4 regions of the Terrabacter ginsenosidimutans genome follow, and region 2 is predicted to be linked to each of the others. Evidence: riboswitches for the same ligand, from Rfam matches in the RefSeq annotation. Region 2 holds a riboswitch; each other region holds the start of a gene.
What was found. Region 2 has a riboswitch for cyclic di-AMP ahead of ABD831_RS04685 (CHAP domain-containing protein). Riboswitches for the same ligand answer to the same signal wherever they lie in the genome.
Positions count from the first base shown of each region.

Region 1: another riboswitch for cyclic di-AMP. It lies ahead of ABD831_RS16520 (C40 family peptidase); the one in region 2 lies ahead of ABD831_RS04685 (CHAP domain-containing protein).
Region 3: another riboswitch for cyclic di-AMP. It lies ahead of ABD831_RS11710 (C40 family peptidase); the one in region 2 lies ahead of ABD831_RS04685 (CHAP domain-containing protein).
Region 4: another riboswitch for cyclic di-AMP. It lies ahead of ABD831_RS01330 (transglycosylase family protein); the one in region 2 lies ahead of ABD831_RS04685 (CHAP domain-containing protein).

Region 1 covers NZ_BAABDC010000006.1:11,261-13,452, reverse strand. The annotation lists gene ABD831_RS16525 (iron-dependent transcriptional repressor DtxR) at 1-666, shown strand, start outside; cyclic di-AMP (ydaO/yuaA leader) riboswitch at 873-1,037, shown strand; gene ABD831_RS16520 (C40 family peptidase) at 1,041-1,811, shown strand; gene ABD831_RS16515 (DsbA family oxidoreductase) at 1,909-2,192, shown strand, end outside.
Region 2 covers NZ_BAABDC010000001.1:1,005,781-1,007,972, reverse strand. The annotation lists gene ABD831_RS04685 (CHAP domain-containing protein) at 1-830, opposite strand, end outside; cyclic di-AMP (ydaO/yuaA leader) riboswitch at 836-1,025, opposite strand; gene ABD831_RS04680 (sortase domain-containing protein) at 1,262-2,050, opposite strand; gene ABD831_RS04675 (hypothetical protein) at 2,068-2,192, opposite strand, start outside.
Region 3 covers NZ_BAABDC010000003.1:300,100-302,291, forward strand. The annotation lists gene ABD831_RS11705 (FBP domain-containing protein) at 1-465, opposite strand, end outside; cyclic di-AMP (ydaO/yuaA leader) riboswitch at 820-977, shown strand; gene ABD831_RS11710 (C40 family peptidase) at 1,156-1,563, shown strand; gene ABD831_RS11715 (GAF and ANTAR domain-containing protein) at 1,837-2,192, shown strand, end outside.
Region 4 covers NZ_BAABDC010000001.1:260,929-263,120, forward strand. The annotation lists gene ABD831_RS01320 (sialidase family protein) at 1-136, shown strand, start outside; tRNA gene ABD831_RS01325 (tRNA-Thr) at 321-393, opposite strand; gene ABD831_RS01330 (transglycosylase family protein) at 543-1,229, opposite strand; cyclic di-AMP (ydaO/yuaA leader) riboswitch at 1,234-1,422, opposite strand; gene ABD831_RS01335 (serine/threonine-protein kinase) at 1,768-2,192, opposite strand, start outside.

The DNA of each region.
Region 1 (2,192 bases), on a different contig from region 2:
TACCTGCGCACCATCTTCGAGCTCGAGGAGGAGGGCATCGTCCCCCTGCGCGCGCGCATCGCGGAGCGTCTCGGTCACTCGGGTCCCACCGTGTCGCAGACCGTGGCGCGGATGGAGCGCGACGGCCTCGTCGCCGTGTCGGGCGACCGCCACCTCGAGCTGTCCGACCACGGGCGCCTGCTCGCCACGCGGGTCATGCGCAAGCACCGGCTGGCCGAGCGCCTGCTCGTCGACGTCATCGGGCTCGAGTGGGAGTACGCCCACGACGAGGCCTGCCGCTGGGAGCACGTGATGTCCGAGAAGGTCGAGCGCAAGATCCTCGGTCTCATCGGCGAGGGCCTCGAGTCCCCCTACGGCAACCCCATCCCCGGGCTCGACGAGCTGGGCGTGCGCCAGGACGCCGACTTCCTCACCGGTCTCACCACCCTCACCGCAGCGGTGGGGGAGGCCCCCGCGGTCGTGACGATCCGCCGGATCGGAGAGCCCGTGCAGGTCGACCCCGAGGCGCTCGCGCTGCTGACGAGCGCCGGCGTCGTGCCCGGCGCGCGGGTCGAGGTCGTGCGCGACGGTGGCCGTGTCGTCGCGGTTCGTGAGGGCAGCGAGCGCTCGACAGGCGTCTCACTGCCTGACGACGTGGCCGTCCACGTCTTCTGTCAGGCTGCCTGAACACTCTGTATTCGTCAGGGTCTGCCCCGGTTGGTGGGGCCCTTTTGTCATGCTTCGCCAGCCTCTGCGGGGCCCCCGGAAAAATCTTTGACTTCCGGGAACTCGGAGGTGACAAGGCAGATCGACTTGGGTACGGTGGGCGAACTTGCTCTCCCCGTCGAGCGAGTGCCCCGGGTCGGACCGCCTAGTCCTGCCATCGACCTGAGGCTCAGCACGAACCGCATGGCAGGAGCGGGGGAACCACTTTCTCCGGGCGTCGAGAGACGCCCTCGGGGTGAAGCCCTCCGTGGACCGAACCTGGTCCGAGCGAAGGCCGGGCAGTACCTCCAGCCCGAACCCGACAGCTCACCTCGTAGGCGTCGAGAGGTCTATCTGTGGCTCAGAACGTTTCCGGGCGCCACCGCGCCCCCGGTCGATTCAACGCGATCGCCGAGCTCAAGACGATCGCCAAGGAGTCTGCTCAGCCCGCTGTGAAGGGCGCCGCGGTCGTGGCGGCCTCCGGTGGCCTGATCGCCTCGTTCGCCGGCACGGCGAACGCAGCTGACGGCTCGAGCAGCGTCGTCGCCGGCCCCGCGGCCGTCGGCCCCGCCGTCGGCACGCTCAAGGCCGGCAACGCCCTCTCGGCCATCGGCTTCGCGACACCCGGGCTCAAGCAGGCCAAGGTCAAGCCGGTCGTCATCGAGGACATCGTCGTCAAGGCGGACCGCGCCGAGAAGGCCGCCGCCGACAAGGCGGCCGCCGACCGCAAGGCCGCCTCGCAGCGCGTCTCCCGCTCGGCCGCCCGCCCCGCCCTCAACGTCGCGCCCGCCCCGAGCGCCAGCGGCATCGTCGGCATCGCGCAGTCCTTCTTCGGCGTCCCGTACGTCTACGGCGGCTCGTCGCCGTCGGGCTTCGACTGCTCCGGCTTCACCTCCTACGTCTACCGCCAGGCCGGGATCTCCATCCCGCGCACCGCGTCGGCGCAGCAGGCGGCAGCGACCCGCGTCAGCAACCCGAGCCCCGGTGACCTCGTCTTCTTCGGTTCGCCGGCCTACCACGTGGGCATCTACGTCAGCCCGGGCCGGATGATCGACGCCCAGCGCACCGGCACCGTGATCGGCAACCACTCGATCTGGACCACCCCGTCGGGCTACGGCCGCTTCTGAGCCGTCACCTCTCACGCCTTGCCGTTGCGCCCCCACCGACTCCGGTGGGGGCGCAACGCTTTCCCGGGGGCGGTGCGGGCCGTGGTTGACTGAGTCGATGACCGATCAGCGTGCTGCCGAGTCCACGACCCTCATCGAGCTCGACCTCTGGAGCGACCTGGTCTGCCCCTACTCGTGGGTCGCCAAGCGGCGCGTCGAGGCGGCGGTCGCGGCGTTCGAACGCCCGCACGACGTCACCGTGCGGCTGCGGTCGTTCGAGCTGGACCCTGACGTCGCCGTCGGGGGAGCGGTGCCCGTCAGCGAGCACCTGTCCGTGCGGCACGGTGGGGACGTGGGGACCGGACGCCTCATGAACGCCAAGGCCAGCGAGGTCGCCGAGGC
Region 2 (2,192 bases):
CGCGTGTTGTAGTTGTACGCGCCGGCGAGGGCGTTCATCTCGATGATCGTCACCTGGTTGCCGTTGACCGCGGTCACCCACGCGACGTGGCCGACGCTCGAGGAGCCGTGGACGCCGGGCTGCATGACGAGGATCGAGCGGGTGCGCGGCGTGCTGGTCACGGTGTAGCCAGCGGACGCAGCGCCGGAGGCCCAGGCCATCGCGTTGCCGGTCCAGCCGCCGGGGTAGTAGCCCTCGGACTGGTACCACTTGTTCAGGGCGCCCCACGTGCACTGGCCGGCGGTGGCCCAGTTGGAGGAGGCGCGCATGCCGGACGAGGCGCTCGGCACGGAGGCGTTCACGCTCACCTTGGCCGACGAGGTGCTCGCCGTCAGGGTCTTGCGCGTCAGGTCGCGCGAGGCGCGCGCAGCGGCGGCCTTGCGGTCAGCGGCAGCCTTCGTGGCGGCGGCGCGCTCGGTCTTGACCTGGACGTCCTCGATGACCTGCGGCTTGGGCTTGGCGACGCGCTGGGCGACGGCCTGCTGCACCGCGGGGGCGTAGCCGATCTTCGACAGCGCGGTCGATGCGGCCGGAGCAGCAGCGGTCGCGGGGCCGACGGCAGCCGGGGCCGCGGACTCGGCGCCGGCAGCAGCGACGTTGCCCGAGTTGGGGGTCAGGGTGTCGGCACTCGCCGGGTTGGCGAAGGTGGCGACGAGGCCACCGGTGGCGGCGACGACAGCGCCCGCCTTCATGGCCGGCTGAGCCGACTCACGGGCGAGCAGCTTGAGCTCGTTGAGGGGATTGTGGCGACCTGGCGCACGGTGGCGGCCGCGGGTGTTCTCAATGTTCACGCGTTTGTACCTCTCCGCGCCTACGAAGTTAGCTGTCGGGTTCGGGCGGAAAGGTGCCCGGTCTGCCCCCACCGCGCGAGCGTTCGCGTGGCGGGTGCGGTCTTCACCCCAAGGGCGTCCGAAGTCGTTGCGCCGGACGCCCGGAGAAACGTGTGGTTCCTCCGCTCCTGTCACAAGGTTTGATCTCTCTCGTCAGGCGGTGACAGGACTAGGCGGTCCACCTCACGAGAGTCCGACCAGGTAGCCGGACTCCCGGAAGAGTAGACGACAGAACTGGCAAATGTCACGCCACGGTAACGGCGGCGCGTAGGGGGAGACCTGAATGTCTGTTTTCAGCGCCTATACCAACGCTTTACCTGCGGCTGGGTGTGACCGGAGTCACAGCTGACGGGCGCCAGCCACCCGCCCCTCGCGGGTAGTCCGCCGGGCGCTCAGCTCGCGTTCGTCAGGTGGCCGAAGACGACGACGTTGTCGCGGTACTCGTTGCGGCTGTCGGTGGGCCCCCCACACGTCACGAGGCGGATCTCCGCCTTGGTGAAGTCGCCCTTGTAGACGAGCTCGGTCGGGAAATGCGCCTTGTTGTAGGCCGCGACCCGGTCGACGGTGAAGGTCAGGTGCGAGCCGTCCCGGCGCGAGACCCTGACGACGTCGCCCGCCCTGACCCGGCGCAGCTCGTGGAAGATCCCCGGCACCCCGGAAGGAGTGTCGACGTGGGCCGCCAGCACCGAGGGGCCGAGCTGCCCCGGCGTGGGGCCGGCGTCGTAGAGCCCGACCTCCTGCGCCGTGCCCGGCACCGAGATCGTGCCGTCGCGCTGGACGCTGAGCGGCACGAAGTGCCGGGACCGCACCCCGATCGAGGGGATCTCGATCGAGGTCGGCTCGGAGGCCTCGAGGAAGTCCCCGATGCTGCCGTTCCCGGCGGCGCCCCGGTCGGCCCCGGGACTCGACGTCGCGCTCTGACGTGGCGGCGTCGACGAGGCGCCTGAACCGGATGGGGTGGCGGGACCGGGCGGGCTGGACATCTGCGAGATGGGGGGCACCCGGCCCGCCGCGGGCTGCGGCGAGCCGGGTGTCCCTCTGAGCCCGAGCACGAGCGCGACGATCCCGACGACGACCAGGACGGCCGTGACCGCGACGGCCGCCGCCACGGCCGCACGCCCGTGGCGACGGACGTGGCCGGCCGGCCGGTCGCCGTCGGGAGACTGCGTGGGCTCAGGCATGTGAGGGCCTCGGTCGCTCAGGCGCGCGAACGCGCGCGACGAGCCGCGAAGGCGCCGGTACCGGCCGCAGCGAGAAGGGCCCCGCCACCGACGAGCATGAGGGCCTCGTTCTGGCCACCGCTCTTGAGGCTGTCAGCCGCGA
Region 3 (2,192 bases), on a different contig from region 2:
GAACGCCGAGGACCGCGCCCGCAGCTCCTCGACGCGGCGCTCGACGAGCGCGAGCGGATCGAGGCCGCCCTCCATGCTGTTCGGCAGCCGCCGCACGTGCGCCGAACAGCGGAAGTCGGCGTGGACGAGCGTGCCGAGGCTGTTGCCCTCGCGGCCCGCGGCGCCCGCCCGCCTGGCGACGAAGAGGGACACCTCGCTCGTCGCGAACACGTCCTCGCACCAGGCGCACATCGTGCTCGCCTTGCGCGTGCGCTCCGAGGCCCGCAGGACGAAGCCGACGGGTGCGTCGTCGACGGGGACCACGGCATACGCCCGTTGGGGGTTGCTGCGGTCGACCCAGCCGAGGACGTCGAGCGTCTCCCAGTCGAGGTTCTCGAGGTCTGGTGGGAGGCTCGCCTGCTTGGCCTCGCGTCGGGAGGTGTTGACGAAGGAGGCGCGAATCTCGTTCTCTGTCAGGGGTTTCACGGTCTGTTCCTGTCGGTCGGCATGACCGGATGGCCCGGTCAGCCAGGGTGGGGGAGATGGCGTCGGACCGTGTCCGCTGAGCAGGCCATGATGGCCCCCACCTCTCCGCGGGCCTCCCCGCCGACGATCGACCTGCTCCCGAGCGGAGCGGCGTCCATGATGCGTCGATCCGACCGGAACGGTCCACCCATTAACCGGCGGCCTGTCCCGGTCAGGCACCGTCTGCCCCGGTTCGCTCTCATTTGACGTGGCAAACATTGCCAGAATTTGTCCTACCGCGATGCTTTCGTGACCTTCTCTGTCACATTCGATGAATGTTCATCGTCCGGGGTCTCCCCCGGACGGCCCGCCGGACGCCGAATCCTGTCCACCGGTGGGGCAGCCAAGCAATGACGGACAGGAGTGGGGGACCCACCTTCGGACCGGCCTGCCGGTCCTTGGGGTGAAGCCGCATCTGCGGCCGGGCAACTTCCGCCCGAACCCGACAGCTCACCTCACAGGCGTGGGAAGGACCAACCCATGTCCGCTTCTACTTCTGCACGTCGAATTTCCTTGCAGTCCATGGCAATAGCGCCACTTGTGACCGCAGCACTGCTGGTCGGGACTGTCGGCACCTCGCCGGCCCCGACAGCCTCCGCGCCGAGTGCACCGGCAGCATCAGCCGCCTCGGCCCTCCCGGCCCGAGCGTCGGTGAACCTGGCAGCGAAACCCGTCGCCTACGTCACCCCGGCGTCCATAGCCATCCCGCGCGGGCTCAAGGCCGTCAGGATCGCGGCCGCCCAGAAGGGCAAGCCCTATCGCTGGGGCGGCGCTGGGCCGTCGTCCTTCGACTGCTCCGGGCTCGTCTACTACATCTACAAGAAGAGGCTGCACGTCTCGCTGCCGCGCACTGCCAACGCCCAGCGACTGAAGACGATGCGCATCGCCAAGGCCAGCCTCCGGCCCGGCGACCTCGTCTTCTTCATGTCCGGCGGCCGCGCCTACCACGTGGGCATCTATGCCGGCCACGGCAAGATCTGGCACTCGCCGAGGCCTGGCCAGCGCGTCCAGCTGTCGAAGCTCTGGACGTCGCGCTGGGTGGCGGGGAGGGTGCGCTGACCCTGGCGGTGGTCGACTCGGGTGTTGCGGGACGAGGGGATCCCGGCTCGATCGGACCAGGCGGGAGCGCAGGGAACGCGGTCACGACGCGGTCCCTGTGCTCCCGTTTGGCGTAGACTGGACGTATCGATTTCGAGAGACTGCAGTTGCCGATCTCCCCCGGCGCTCAGGGCTGGCAGCGTGTGGGTCAGCGCATCTCAGACCAGCTGGTCTAGCGAGCGAGGGCGTGAACCATGGGCACACGAGGCGGCATCTGCGGGACCCGCTCCAGTGATGGATGACAACCGGGGTGAGTACGGACGCGCTCACGGCGACTGGCAGTCCGACGACGCGAGCCGCGTCGACCGACTCGCCGCACTGAGCCAGATGGTCGATTGCGAGCCGCCCGCGAGGGGACACTCGCCGGGCCTCATCAGCAGCCTGAACAGCCTCTGCTCCGTGGCCGTGCGCGAGGTTCCTGCGAGCGGTGCGGGTCTGAGCCTGACAGCCGGGCAGCCGGGTGCCGGCAGCGCGGCTGCCTGGTCCGGGCACAACGCCCAACGGCTCGAGGAGCTGCAGTTCAGCCTGGGGGAGGGCCCGTGCATCGAGGCGGTCGACGTGCGCCGGCCCGCCTTCGAGCCGGACCTCAC
Region 4 (2,192 bases), 740 kb from region 2:
CGGGCGCAACATCTATGCGCTCGGCGTATCGACCCACTATCCCTCGGCAGTGACCGCAGATGAGAAGGGTCCGATCTACTACCAGCAACAAGTGCTGGCCACGGTGCCCCGGACCGACTTTGGCGCCGGCTACTGAGGCTCCATCAAACGGCCTGTTCAGCCGCCGTTCCCGGCCCTCGGAGTCTCAGGCAAGAAGTCGCGGGGAGACCTCCCTGCCGCTAAGCCCCGATTGCTGGGCTCGTCCTGTCGACGGGCTGTCCGCCCTGCCTCACGGCGGCGAAACCGCAGGTCAGGAGCACCATGAACCCGCCTGAGCAGAGAGCTGGCGAGGGGACTCGAACCCCTAACCGCCTGTTTACAAGACAGGTGCGCTACCAATTGCGCCACGCCAGCACGTCCTCGGCCGCAAGCCGTGGACGGGCGAAAGCGTAACCGAGCCCGACGGCATACGCCCAAACCGGTGGAACGGGGAACGAGAGAACGGCCCCGCGCAACCCAGGGGTTGGTCGCGCGAGGCCGTCCGGCTCAGTTGTATCAGGAACTCACGGAAGACGCAGCGTCTGACCCACGAAGATGAGATTCGGGTTCGTGACCCGGGCCCCGTTGGCCTTCCACAGGGCCTTCCAGCCGCCGGCCACGTGGTAGCGCGCGGCGAGCTTGCCGAGGGTGTCACCGTTGCGGACGGTGATCTTGGCGCCCTTGGCCGTGTTGGTCGTCGCCGGCTTGGTCGCGTAGGTCTTCTTCTTCGAGACCGTCTTCTTCTTGGCCACCGGCTTGGTCGCCGACGGCTTCTTGGCCGCGATGGCGGTGCGCGTCGTCGACCGCGAGACGGCCGTCGTCGTGGCCCCGCCGTTGGAGCGGGTCAGGCCGGCACGCTTGGAGCAGACGGGCCAGGCGCCGGGTCCCTGCGAGGCGAGCACGCGCTGCGCGATCGCGATCTGCTCGGCCTTGGAGGCGAGGTCGGCACGGGAGGCGTAGGCGCCGCCACCGAAGCCGCGCCACGTGCTCGAGCTGAACTGCAGGCCGCCGTAGTAGCCGTTGCCGGTGTTGATGTGCCAGTTGCCGCCCGACTCGCACGAGGCGACCGAGTCCCAGACGGAGGCGGCCTTGGCCGACCCTGCCGTGGTGATGCCACCGACGATGGTGGCGGCTCCAGCGATTCCGACTCCCGCAAGGCGCTGCTTGACCGAGGTCTTCCTGGCCACAGCATGCTTGGACATGTACTGCATGGGTGATTCCTTCCTGACGCGCGCCTGCGGGGTTAGCTGTCGGGTTGGGGCGTCAGGTGCCCTGTCGCAGATGCGACTTCACCCCCAGGCCAGATCTCGTCCTCTTTGACACGTGCTTCGACACACATGCACTCACTGGCCACACTGGGTCCCCCGTCCTCGCCCGGCCCACGGGTGTGGGCTACATCCCTGGCTGGCGAGGCTCGGCGCGCTCAGGGAACGGATTCAATGGGTGTCCATGTGAAGTTGTGGGAGCGTTCGTGTGGAGCCGGACGCGACGAAGCGACCCGGGAGCCAGTGCTACAGCTCCCGCTCCGACCCGAGGGTCGGGTGCCGCCGAGCACTGACGGTACGTGAGGTTTCAACCCCGCACAACCCAAGTCGAGACACTTCCGTGATCTTTTTCCCAGCCGATCTCGGGGGCGATGCGCTACCTCGCACAGGACGCGCACAGACCTCCTCGACGACACGCACAGTGGCCCAACCGGCACCGCGGACACGACACGTGGGGCCGGCCTGTCTGACGCAGGCGGGCCGGTCAGGCTCCGAACGGGTTGCCGGAGAAGGGGCTCCAGGTGAGGCTCGCGCCCTGCTGCAGCGCCACGAGAGCAGCTGCGACGCCAAGGACGACGAGGAGTCCCGCCACGACCTGTGACGCGACCCCCGCGGGCACCAGGCTGCGCGCGATCGAGCGCGACCCCCGCCGGAGGGAGGCGCCACCCGGCCCCCACCACAGCATGAGCAGGCCGAGGACCCCGCCGACCGCCAGGGTGATCGGCGTGCCGGGGCCGAGGTCGGTCCCCTGCGTGCCGGCCAGCAGGAGAGCCCCGGCGAAGATCCCGGCCAGCGCGACGGCCACCGGCAGCAGCAGCCCCACCGCGGTCGCGATGATGCCGACGACGAGGTGCCAGGGGCTGGAGACGACGGCGAACGGCACGTCGCTTCGCCGACGCCCGAAGTCGT